3 regions of the Clostridium sp. HMP27 genome follow, and region 3 is predicted to be linked to each of the others. Evidence: riboswitches for the same ligand, from Rfam matches in the RefSeq annotation. Region 3 holds a riboswitch; each other region holds the start of a gene.
What was found. Region 3 has a riboswitch for cyclic di-AMP ahead of DP68_RS08265 (C40 family peptidase). Riboswitches for the same ligand answer to the same signal wherever they lie in the genome.
Positions count from the first base shown of each region.

Region 1: linked by a shared signal. The riboswitch ahead of DP68_RS04195 (cell wall hydrolase) and the one ahead of DP68_RS08265 (C40 family peptidase) in region 3 are both predicted to bind cyclic di-AMP.
Region 2: linked by a shared signal. The riboswitch ahead of DP68_RS09985 (cell wall hydrolase) and the one ahead of DP68_RS08265 (C40 family peptidase) in region 3 are both predicted to bind cyclic di-AMP.

Region 1 covers NZ_JMFY01000007.1:38,196-41,481, forward strand. The annotation lists gene trxA (thioredoxin) at 1-282, shown strand, start outside; gene DP68_RS04190 (NAD(P)/FAD-dependent oxidoreductase) at 311-1,174, shown strand; gene DP68_RS04195 (cell wall hydrolase) at 1,248-1,775, opposite strand; cyclic di-AMP (ydaO/yuaA leader) riboswitch at 1,779-1,901, opposite strand; gene DP68_RS04200 (hypothetical protein) at 1,929-2,921, opposite strand; gene cdaA (diadenylate cyclase CdaA) at 3,085-3,286, shown strand, end outside.
Region 2 covers NZ_JMFY01000018.1:172,502-175,787, forward strand. The annotation lists gene DP68_RS18930 (DUF3298 and DUF4163 domain-containing protein) at 210-947, shown strand; gene DP68_RS09985 (cell wall hydrolase) at 1,185-1,919, opposite strand; cyclic di-AMP (ydaO/yuaA leader) riboswitch at 1,923-2,047, opposite strand; gene DP68_RS09990 (DUF1294 domain-containing protein) at 2,242-2,517, opposite strand; gene DP68_RS09995 (peptide MFS transporter) at 2,740-3,286, opposite strand, start outside.
Region 3 covers NZ_JMFY01000017.1:110,396-113,681, reverse strand. The annotation lists gene DP68_RS08275 (anti-sigma factor domain-containing protein) at 1-300, shown strand, start outside; gene DP68_RS08270 (hypothetical protein) at 411-1,145, opposite strand; gene DP68_RS08265 (C40 family peptidase) at 1,426-2,031, opposite strand; cyclic di-AMP (ydaO/yuaA leader) riboswitch at 2,035-2,182, opposite strand; gene DP68_RS08260 (lactate utilization protein) at 2,352-2,990, opposite strand; gene DP68_RS08255 (GNAT family N-acetyltransferase) at 2,962-3,286, opposite strand, start outside.

The DNA.
Region 1 (3,286 bases), on a different contig from region 3:
GAGGTTTTAAAATCAAATATTATAACTGTAGTAGATTTTTGGGCACCTTGGTGTGGTCCTTGTAAAATGCTTGGACCTGTAATAGACGAAATATCTCAAGAGTTAAAAAATAAGGCTAAGTTTGTAAAGATAAATGTGGATGAGAATCCAACAGTTTCAAGCCAATATAGAATAGAAAGCATACCAACAGTGCTTGTATTTAAGGGTGGGAAAATAGTTGAAAACTTAGTTGGATTTAGACCAAAGCAAGCAATAAAGATGGCTATTGAAAGAAATTTTTAATACTATATGATAAAAAGAGGTGTAGTAAATGACTAAAAGATATGATATGGCTATAATAGGAAGCGGACCAGCGGGACTTTCTGCAGCTATAAATGCTAAGATAAGAAATAAGGAGTTTATTATATTTGGAACTGAAAATCTAAGTAATAAGCTGATTAAAGCACCTAAGGTAAATAATTATTTAGGGTTTTATGATGTAACTGGAAAAGAACTTAAAGATAACTTTAAGAATCATTTAAACTCAATGGACATACAGATAACAACTGAAAAAATTACAGCAGTTTATGGAATGGGGGATTATTTTGCAGTAATGGCTAATGATAAGACCTATGAAGCTACTACTGTGATAATCGCAACAGGAATGGAATTTACAAAACCATTAAAAGGTGAAGAAGAGTTACTTGGAAGAGGAGTAGGGTATTGTGCTACATGCGACGCACCCTTATATAAGGGAAAAGTTGTAACTATTATAGGATATAATAGAGAAGCAGAAGAAGAGGCCAATTTTGTAAGTGAGTTAGCTTCTAAGGTAAACTATGTACCTATGTACAAGGCGCAATACGATTTGAAAAATAGCATTGAATTAATAGAAGATAATCCTGTTGAAATACAAGGAGAAGCTAAAGTAGAAAAACTTATTCTAAAGACTTCTCAATTAGAAACAGATGGATTATTTGTGTTAAAGGACAGCGTATCGCCATCACAGTTAGTACCAGGACTTGAAATGGAGAATGGGCATATAAAAGTTGATAGAGAAATGAAGACAAATATACCAGGATGCTTTGCAGCAGGAGATTGTGCAGGAAAGCCGTATCAGTATCTAAAATCTGCTGGAGAAGGCCAAGTAGCAGCATTAAATGCTGTTTCATATATCGATTCGTTAAAAAAATAAGTTTATAATCAATGCTTTAAAGCCTATGAGAAACTTCTCATAGGCTAAGCTTATTTAAGTTAGTGTAGTAAAATTATTTTACTACAAAGAATACATGATTACCTATAACCTTTTTATTACTTTTATCGATATTTTTCATCCAGCCACAGGTAGCTATTTTGGGGTTATAAAAAAATACAGCTTTATTTGTAGGATCTTTACCCTTTAATGCATCAGTAACTGCATTAAAGCTATCTTTATCAGGAGTTAATTTGATAACTCCATTTTTCACACAAGAAAATGCATAAGGTTGTTTTATTACACCTGACACAGATTTAGGGAAACCAGGATTTTTTACTCTGTTTAATATTACAGATGCAACAGCAATTTTACCCTCATAAGGCTCGCCGCGGCTTTCTGCATAAACTACTTGAGCCATTAGATATATATCTTCACTAGTTATATAAATTTTACTTTTATTCTCTCCAAAAACTTCCACTGCAATACTTTGATCATTAAACAAGTCACAATCTATATCAGGTTGAGGCATAGCAGCCAAACTTGTAGTACTGGACAATAATAAAAGATAAGAAGTTAAAATTATACTGATTATCTTTTTCATATGTATTTCGCTCCTTTTACCGACGGGGTTAGCTGACGGATTAGGTAAAGGTTAACCTTCATAGTAAATATGATTCACCCCAAAACTTGGTTCCCCCGTGTTTTTTTACTTAGGCTAATGATATTGTGCCCGAAAAATCATAAAAAATACATATTAATTTATAGTATCTTCTTTAAATTTTTCATAGGATTGTACAAAAGAATTAAAGTTATTATTTAGTGTATTATAGGATGCTTCTGTTTCGTTATAAGTAGAAGTTACTTCCTTAGTATAATTAGATGTTTCTTTTTGATTTTGATATGAAATAACATCTAATTTAAAGCTTTGTATATATGAAATATAGTTATTTAAAGTAGTTAAAAATAATTCATATATATATACGGAGTTAGAAGGGACAGTTAGTTTAGAGAACTCAGTCTTTATCCCTTGAACTTGTTCTACATTTGAATCAACTATTTCCATCAATGAATCTAAACTGAGGTTTTTGTTTAATCTATCAACGTAATCATTATAATTCATTTTTATATCTATAAAGGAACTTAAAATTTCATCCATAGAATCAATAAATTCTTTATATTGCGCAGTATTAATTTCATTAGTTTTTCTAATTCTAATAAGGTCCTCTATATAAGAGATACAATTATTTATATAAGTTTTACTTTTATCAGTTAATGAAATACTTAATCTATTAGTATGGAAAAGTGAATAGTGGTAAAGACATTTATTATTAAGATTTTTTAAGGTTATTAAGGCCTTGTCCATATCTCCACCTTGAGGATTAGCAAATATAGCAACAAGTTGTTCGTATATATGTATATTATAATTTAGACCTTGTAATAAGTTGCTATATTCAGTAGCGTTTATAGTATTTGCTTCTATATTATTTAAGTTATTTTTAACTTCTTTTAATTCCTTTACTATGATTGGGAGTTCTTCTCTTGATTTTTCTATATCTATGCTCTGTTCTTTTGTTAAATTCCAAGTTTTATTATTAGTATTATTAATAGAGGTTATACTAATGTGTAATACTTTTTTAGGGCTATCTTTAGTAAAATTCTTTAATAATGAATAGGTGTTAAGTATATTACCTATAATTAGTAATAGGGCAAATGTTATTATGCCTATAATAAGCTTCTTGTTTTTCATTTTAATCCCCCCTTCTAGTTATAATATTCATTACAATTTAATAAAATTACTTCTAAAAAATTTTATTAATAATTTAATAAATTTTACTTAATAAATTATAAAAATTACTAAGTATAGTGTATAATTATTAATGTAATTAAAGAAATAAGGAGGTGAAGAAGCATTGGAGATATTACAGGTGATGATAAATTCAATAAAAAATATAAATGTGTCTTCTATATTAGATATTTTGGCGGTATCATATCTCTTTTATAAAGCATATATGTTAATCAGGGAAACTAGAGCAGAACAACTTTTAAAGGGAATTATACTTATAATAATATTTATTCCCATAAGTAAAGTATTAAGACTTGAAATGCTATATT
Region 2 (3,286 bases), on a different contig from region 3:
AATATAAAATTCACTATGTACTAATATATTTCTCTAAACTACCCATATTTAAACACTATAATTTAATTCAAAAAATATCTTACTGAATTACAGTGTATTAATAATCATAATTTAACCATTATTTTTGCAAATCATGAATATTATACATACATAATAAATCTAATAAGACAAATGCTAACTTATGAAGACGTAACTTTTGAGGTGATTAAATGAAAAAATCTTTACTTGTATTTTCTGCCTTAATACTAACTTTGTTAAGTTTAATCATAAATATCATTCATCCTGTTAATGCCCATTCCGCAAAACTAAAATCAAGTTCTACGCTTTTATATGATACAAATAATACACCTATAAGTACTACAAAGATAAATTACAAGGAAGATTATATTGAAGTGGATTTGAATATACCTACATTAAATAATTTAAAGGACAAAAATATTCAAGATAAAATAAATAAATATATATTAAATTCTATTTGTGATCTTAAAAATAAAACAGAAAAACTTGCTAAAACTGATATGAACAATAGCGTCTTAACTAACCCTTATACTGTACAAACAACTTATGATGTTCATTATGCAAATGCCTCATTCTTAAGCCTTACTATTATGTATTACGAATATACTGGCGGCGCTCATGGCATTTCATATAAACTACCTTATAATTTCAACTTAAAGACTAGTGAAAACATTACTTTAGGAAAATTATTTAAGCCAACCACAAATTACATTGACTTAATTAATAAGGAAATACAGCTTCAAATAAACAAAAAAAATTCTGTTCCTGGAGCTATTCCAATAACAGAATTTAAAACTATAAGTAATACTCAACCTTTTTATATTGATGGTAGTAACCTTGTAATTTACTTTCAACCTTATGAAATAGGTTCCTATGTATTAGGCATTCAAGAATTTACAATTCCTCTAAGAAAATTGCGATATTTTTAATGTTGAGCATATAAGTATGGGATTTGCATCGTAGAAAGCATTGAATGAGCTTTAGAGCAGCTTTATTTATAAATTGAAAATACCGTTAAGAGCCTCCTACTGTCTGAGCGACAGCGAGTTTGGGAGGCTTAGATATTTTGAATTTATAAATATTAGCCGCTCTTAGCGAAATGAACGCTTTCCTAGATGCAAATCCCATACGTTAGTTCAACATTATCTTAAAATGTCGCACTTTTTCTAATATGCGTAAACCATTTTACCTATCTTAGCTTTTATAGGCTTGGACAATAACCATTTACTTGTACAACTTGTATCATAAAAAAACAATGCACCATTACTTGGATCTTTTCCATATAAGGCTTCCTGTACTGCTTTTTTGTTAGCATCTGTTGCAGGTTTATTAATTTGTCCATTTTGTACTGGTGTAAATTGATTGTTACTGTTTATAACTGCATTTATCGTATTTGGAAACTTTGAGCTTTTAACTCTATTTATAACTACTGCTGCTACAGCCACCTGTGCACTATAAGATTCTCCCCCTGCTTCTGCTCTAACAAGTCTTGCAAGAAGATCTAACTCTTTTGCATTATATGATATAGCTGCCTTAAGATTTCCTCTACTTGCAGTAACCTTATTTGATGCTTTTGCCTTTGGTTGTGCTTTTGAAACTGTACTAACTGTTTTAGCATTAGCATTCGTCTTATTTGAACTATTTACATTTTGCCCCTTATTCTTATCTAAATTTCCAGATTCATCTGCATTATTAAATCTTACAGTTTTTAAATTTGTATTTTCCTTATCTTCATTAACTGCCTTATGCGTATTGCCTTCATTATTAGACAATGTCACCATTTCTTGATTTTGATATTTTCTCTGCTGATTACTAGCCATTTTAGCATTAGTATTATAAATCACAACACTTAATCCTAAAACTAAAATCATAGATAAAGCAAATACCTTTAATTTTTTCATAATTTTATACCTCCATTTTGCCTCCGAGGTTAGTTGACGGGTTCGGGTTAGAGGTACCCTACTTTTAAAAGATTCACCCCATAGGATATCCCCCGTACTCCATAAAGGAGATTCGGCATCTTTGTAAGTTACATTCTATAGTCTATTATACAAGTTGTCTATATGAAATTACTGGCATATTGCCTTAACCCATTGATTTCACTGGTATTGTTTACAGTAGATTTTTCTAATAAAATATAGTAAAAAACTTAAATTTTATATAAGTTTTTTGCGAAAATAAAAAGACATTTATATAAATGCCTTTTTAAGCAAATCATTTTTATTAAAATATCATATGATATTTTAATAAAAAAATTATAATCAAAACCCACTGTGTAATCATAAGAGTTGGAAAGCCGTATCTAAACATATTATGCAAAGTTTTATGATGAAATATCTTCATTCCTAGGTATGCTCCAGTAGCTCCAAATAAAAATGCCCACCCAAATAATACCTTTTCAGGCACCCTCCATTTATGCTTTCTTGCACAGTATTTATCCCACCCCATAAGCGAGTAGCTTATTATGTTTACGACTATAAAAATATAAATATAATACATATATATCTCCTTACATGATTTGAATGCCTATTAGTAATCAGTAATCTTAAATTTTAGTATAAATTAATAACCTATTAGAAATTTTCCTGTATCTATTTATAATTATATCACTTTTTATAAAAATATGTCTTAGTCCATTTAGAAGTTATCTGTATTTGAAATAATTTATAATTTTTACAGAAAAAGTGTGTGTAATCCATCAAATTACACACACTAACCTTCTTATTCCATCATTGAAACTAATTTTTTACTTAAAACTAATAATACTGCTCCAAGTACTATAGATATAGCTGCTATTCCACCAAATATTTGTAGATGTCCAAGTACTTCAACATAGGATGCCACATATCCTGCTGCTATATTAGCTATAAAGCTGCCCATTAACCATACTCCCATTAATAAAGAAGCATATTTTATTGGGGCAAGTGAACTTACCATAGATAATCCTATTGGGGATAAACATAGTTCTCCAAGGGTATGAAGAAAATAAGCTCCTACAAGCCACATTAAATTAGCTTTTACTAAAGTATTATCTCCAGCTGAACCTCTTTCAAGTACTGCTCCTACCATAAGTAGGAAACCTACTCCAAGAAGTATCATACCTAGAGCCATTTTTGCAGGTACTTTCAAGTCTCCTTGTTCCGTCTTAGAAAGGCTTATCCAAATTTTAGATACAATTGGTGCTAATATAACTATAAATACAGGATTTAAAGATTGGAACCAGGATACTGGTATTTCCATTCCAAATGCATTTCTATTTATATAATCT
Region 3 (3,286 bases):
AAAAATTCTAATAAATTAAATGATGAAAATAACTCTAGAAATGGAACAAAAAATAATTCAGAAAGCACTAATTCAAATTCCAACACAAAAGGCTCTCAAACATCTACTAATGACTCCTATAACAAAAAAGATGATATTAAAACAGAAACCAATGATAATAAAAATAATGGTAACACTAATAGTAAGAATGCAAAAGATGCAACCTCGAAGAAAAATTTTGATGAAAGCAATAATTCTAACTCCGAATCTAAAAAAAAAAATAAAACTCCTTCAGATAAGTCCTTAAAAAAGGAAAAATAAAAAATGCGAGCATTTTTAATCTCTAATCACAATTGCTAAAAGACTATATAAATCTATGTTCTAGCAGTTGAAGATTAGAGATTATTATTAATTTAAAATGCTTCGCATTTTTATTTCATTTTTTGAAGTATAGAATAGATAAACATATAATTTTCTGCTGTTTTATCATTGCTTAATTCATTTGGCAATTTTCCCACTTTATCCTTTAATTCATTTAATATTTTAATATTTGGACTTTCTTGATCTACAGCCTCTAATGATTTGCACCAATTCTTAAAGTCTTGAGTTTGTATTGCCTTTACATTCTTTTCAGATAGTTTCCCAAGGACTTGTATATATCCATTTAATATTTCACTTATTTCCATATCACATAAATTATTTACCTTTATTTCAAACTTCATAGTTGAATTTGATACTTTATTAGTATTTAAAGTGTTTATTATGACTTTTGCAGCATCCTCTGTATATATACCTAGAAAAACTCTCTTATATTTATCATCACTTATAACAAATGGGTTCCCATAAGAGCTTAATTGACTTCTAGTCTTTTCTACACCAGTTTCATTCCCAAACATTCCACCCTGTATTGCCACATAAATAAAGCTATTATTACTTATTATTGATTGCTTAGGGGTTTCACCCTTATTATTTATATTTTTATCATTAACTTTAGTTTCTGTAACCTTTCCTTGTGTTTTAATTATAGAGGAATTCTTAATAAATAATTTGAAGAATATACTTCCTATTAAGAATGAAAGTATAAGTATCATTATAAGTATAATAAAAAAAATAACATTATCTTTTCTTTTTCTCTTTAAATCATATCTTGTATACTTTATATTCACCACTCCCTCTTAAGTATTCAATACATTGAAACCATTACTAAGATATCCTCCACCTTATTATAAAAAGCATATATAAATTTTGCTCATATGTTACCTATATAATAATATTATACTTTACTTAAAATTATGATTAAGAGATTCTATCATTAAATATTTAAATTTAACTTCCTAATCATTTAGCACTAAACTTACTACTAATTTGTAATATATTTGTCCTAAATAAAATAAAAGTCAGTTAAAAACTGACTTTATATATTAATCATTACTTATTATCTATTATTTATTGAAGTACCCTTCTAGCTCCTGCATATCTGGAAGCATAATAACTTCCTGAAAGACTGCTTACGATAACTTTCCCACTTCCTGATGATGCATGAATGAATTGTCCTCCACCTACATATATTCCAACATGTGAAATTGAGGAATCTGTATTAAAAAACACCAAATCTCCAGGCAATAAACTTTCTTTAGATACAGCTTGTCCTGTTGCAAATTGAGTTCCTGTATAATGGCCTAAATTTACTCCAAATGCTCTATATACATACAAAGTGAATCCTGAACAATCAAAAGCTGATGGGCCAGCTGCACCCCAAACATATGGTTTTCCCATAAACTTATATGCATAAGACACTACATCTACTCTTCCGTTTGAGCCTCTGCTTACAGTAGCTTTCTTAGCAGTTGCTTTAGCAGTTGGATTTACAGTTTCTTTTTTAGGTACTACTATGACTTTATTCCTGTTAACTGTTGCTGCACGAACAGCTAAATTTTTAGAAGTTAAATTTACTGAATCAGCTTGTACGCTATTATTTTTTAGCGCTCCTAGAAATGTTAATGATAAAAAGAAAATTACACTTACCACTATACTTTGTCTTTTGTTATTCATTTATTATCCGCCTTTCTTTGCCTCCGAAGTTAGCTGACGGGTTCGGGTAAAGGTACCCCTACTTAATATATTTAATAGTATACTAAGATTAACCCCAATACATTGGTTCCTCCGTACCCAGATATTTTCCGGGATTCAGCTTATTTATATAGTTTATATTTTCTTGATTTTCATGAGTATTATTATATATGATTTTATCGAAATGATTAGTTTGAGTCTATTTCATATATTTCCTTGTTTTATTATACATGATTTGTTAATACTTAGTCAATAAAAGTTAACACTTTTTTTTAAATTATCTGTATATTTTGTTTATTTTTTTAAAATCCTAAGTCTTTGTTTAATATAATAACCTTTATTCTATCATTTCTTTGTTTTTTCATTATTACATAATCGCAACAAATTCTATCATCGCTATTACAATCCATACAATATCCAACTTTTGCGCATGGGGTATTTTTATTTAACTTTTTTGCATTTACAGGAGCTGCAATTTTCTTTACTCTCTGTTCTGCTTCCTTTAAGTCTTTTACTATTTTATTTACACCACATACTACAATAACTTGATCTGGTCCAAAAAGCATAGCTGCTACCCTATTACCATTTCCATCCACATTAAATAATTCTCCATTTTCCGTTATGGCGTTAGAACTACATAAATAAGTATCGGCACAAAAGGCCTTTTTATTAAGTTCTTTTCTTCCCTGAATTGTTAAATTAGAATCATATCTATCTAAAAATGTGAAATTACCGTTTCTTAGATAATCTATTACTCCTGTTTCCAATAAAGTCTCAGAACCTCCTACAGATACTACAGTCCCCTCTTTTATTAACTCATTTAACTTTCCAATTAGTTCTACTTCATCCTGCACTAAAACTGCTTCCATATTATTTCTTTTTAAATTTTCAATAGTTCTTTCTATTAACTTTTCATTTCTCCATTGCATAAATTTGTCCATTATTATACCTCCCTAAGGATTTTTTTAATATAAACATATTGCTTCTTTTATTATTTGCCTTATAAAGTTCTTCGGAAACTCTTATAACTTCGTATCCATTTCTAGTCCAAAATTTCAACTTAGAACCATTCTCTTTTATAATGCGTGTATAAAAATCTCTTACCCCATACTCTTCTTTTAAATAAATACTCAATTTTTTTAAGATTATGCTTCCTATTCCCTTGCTTCTCATAGACTTATTTAAAGAAATAGACCATATCCATGCTTCATGAGGATTCTTAAATTCAACTCTACCT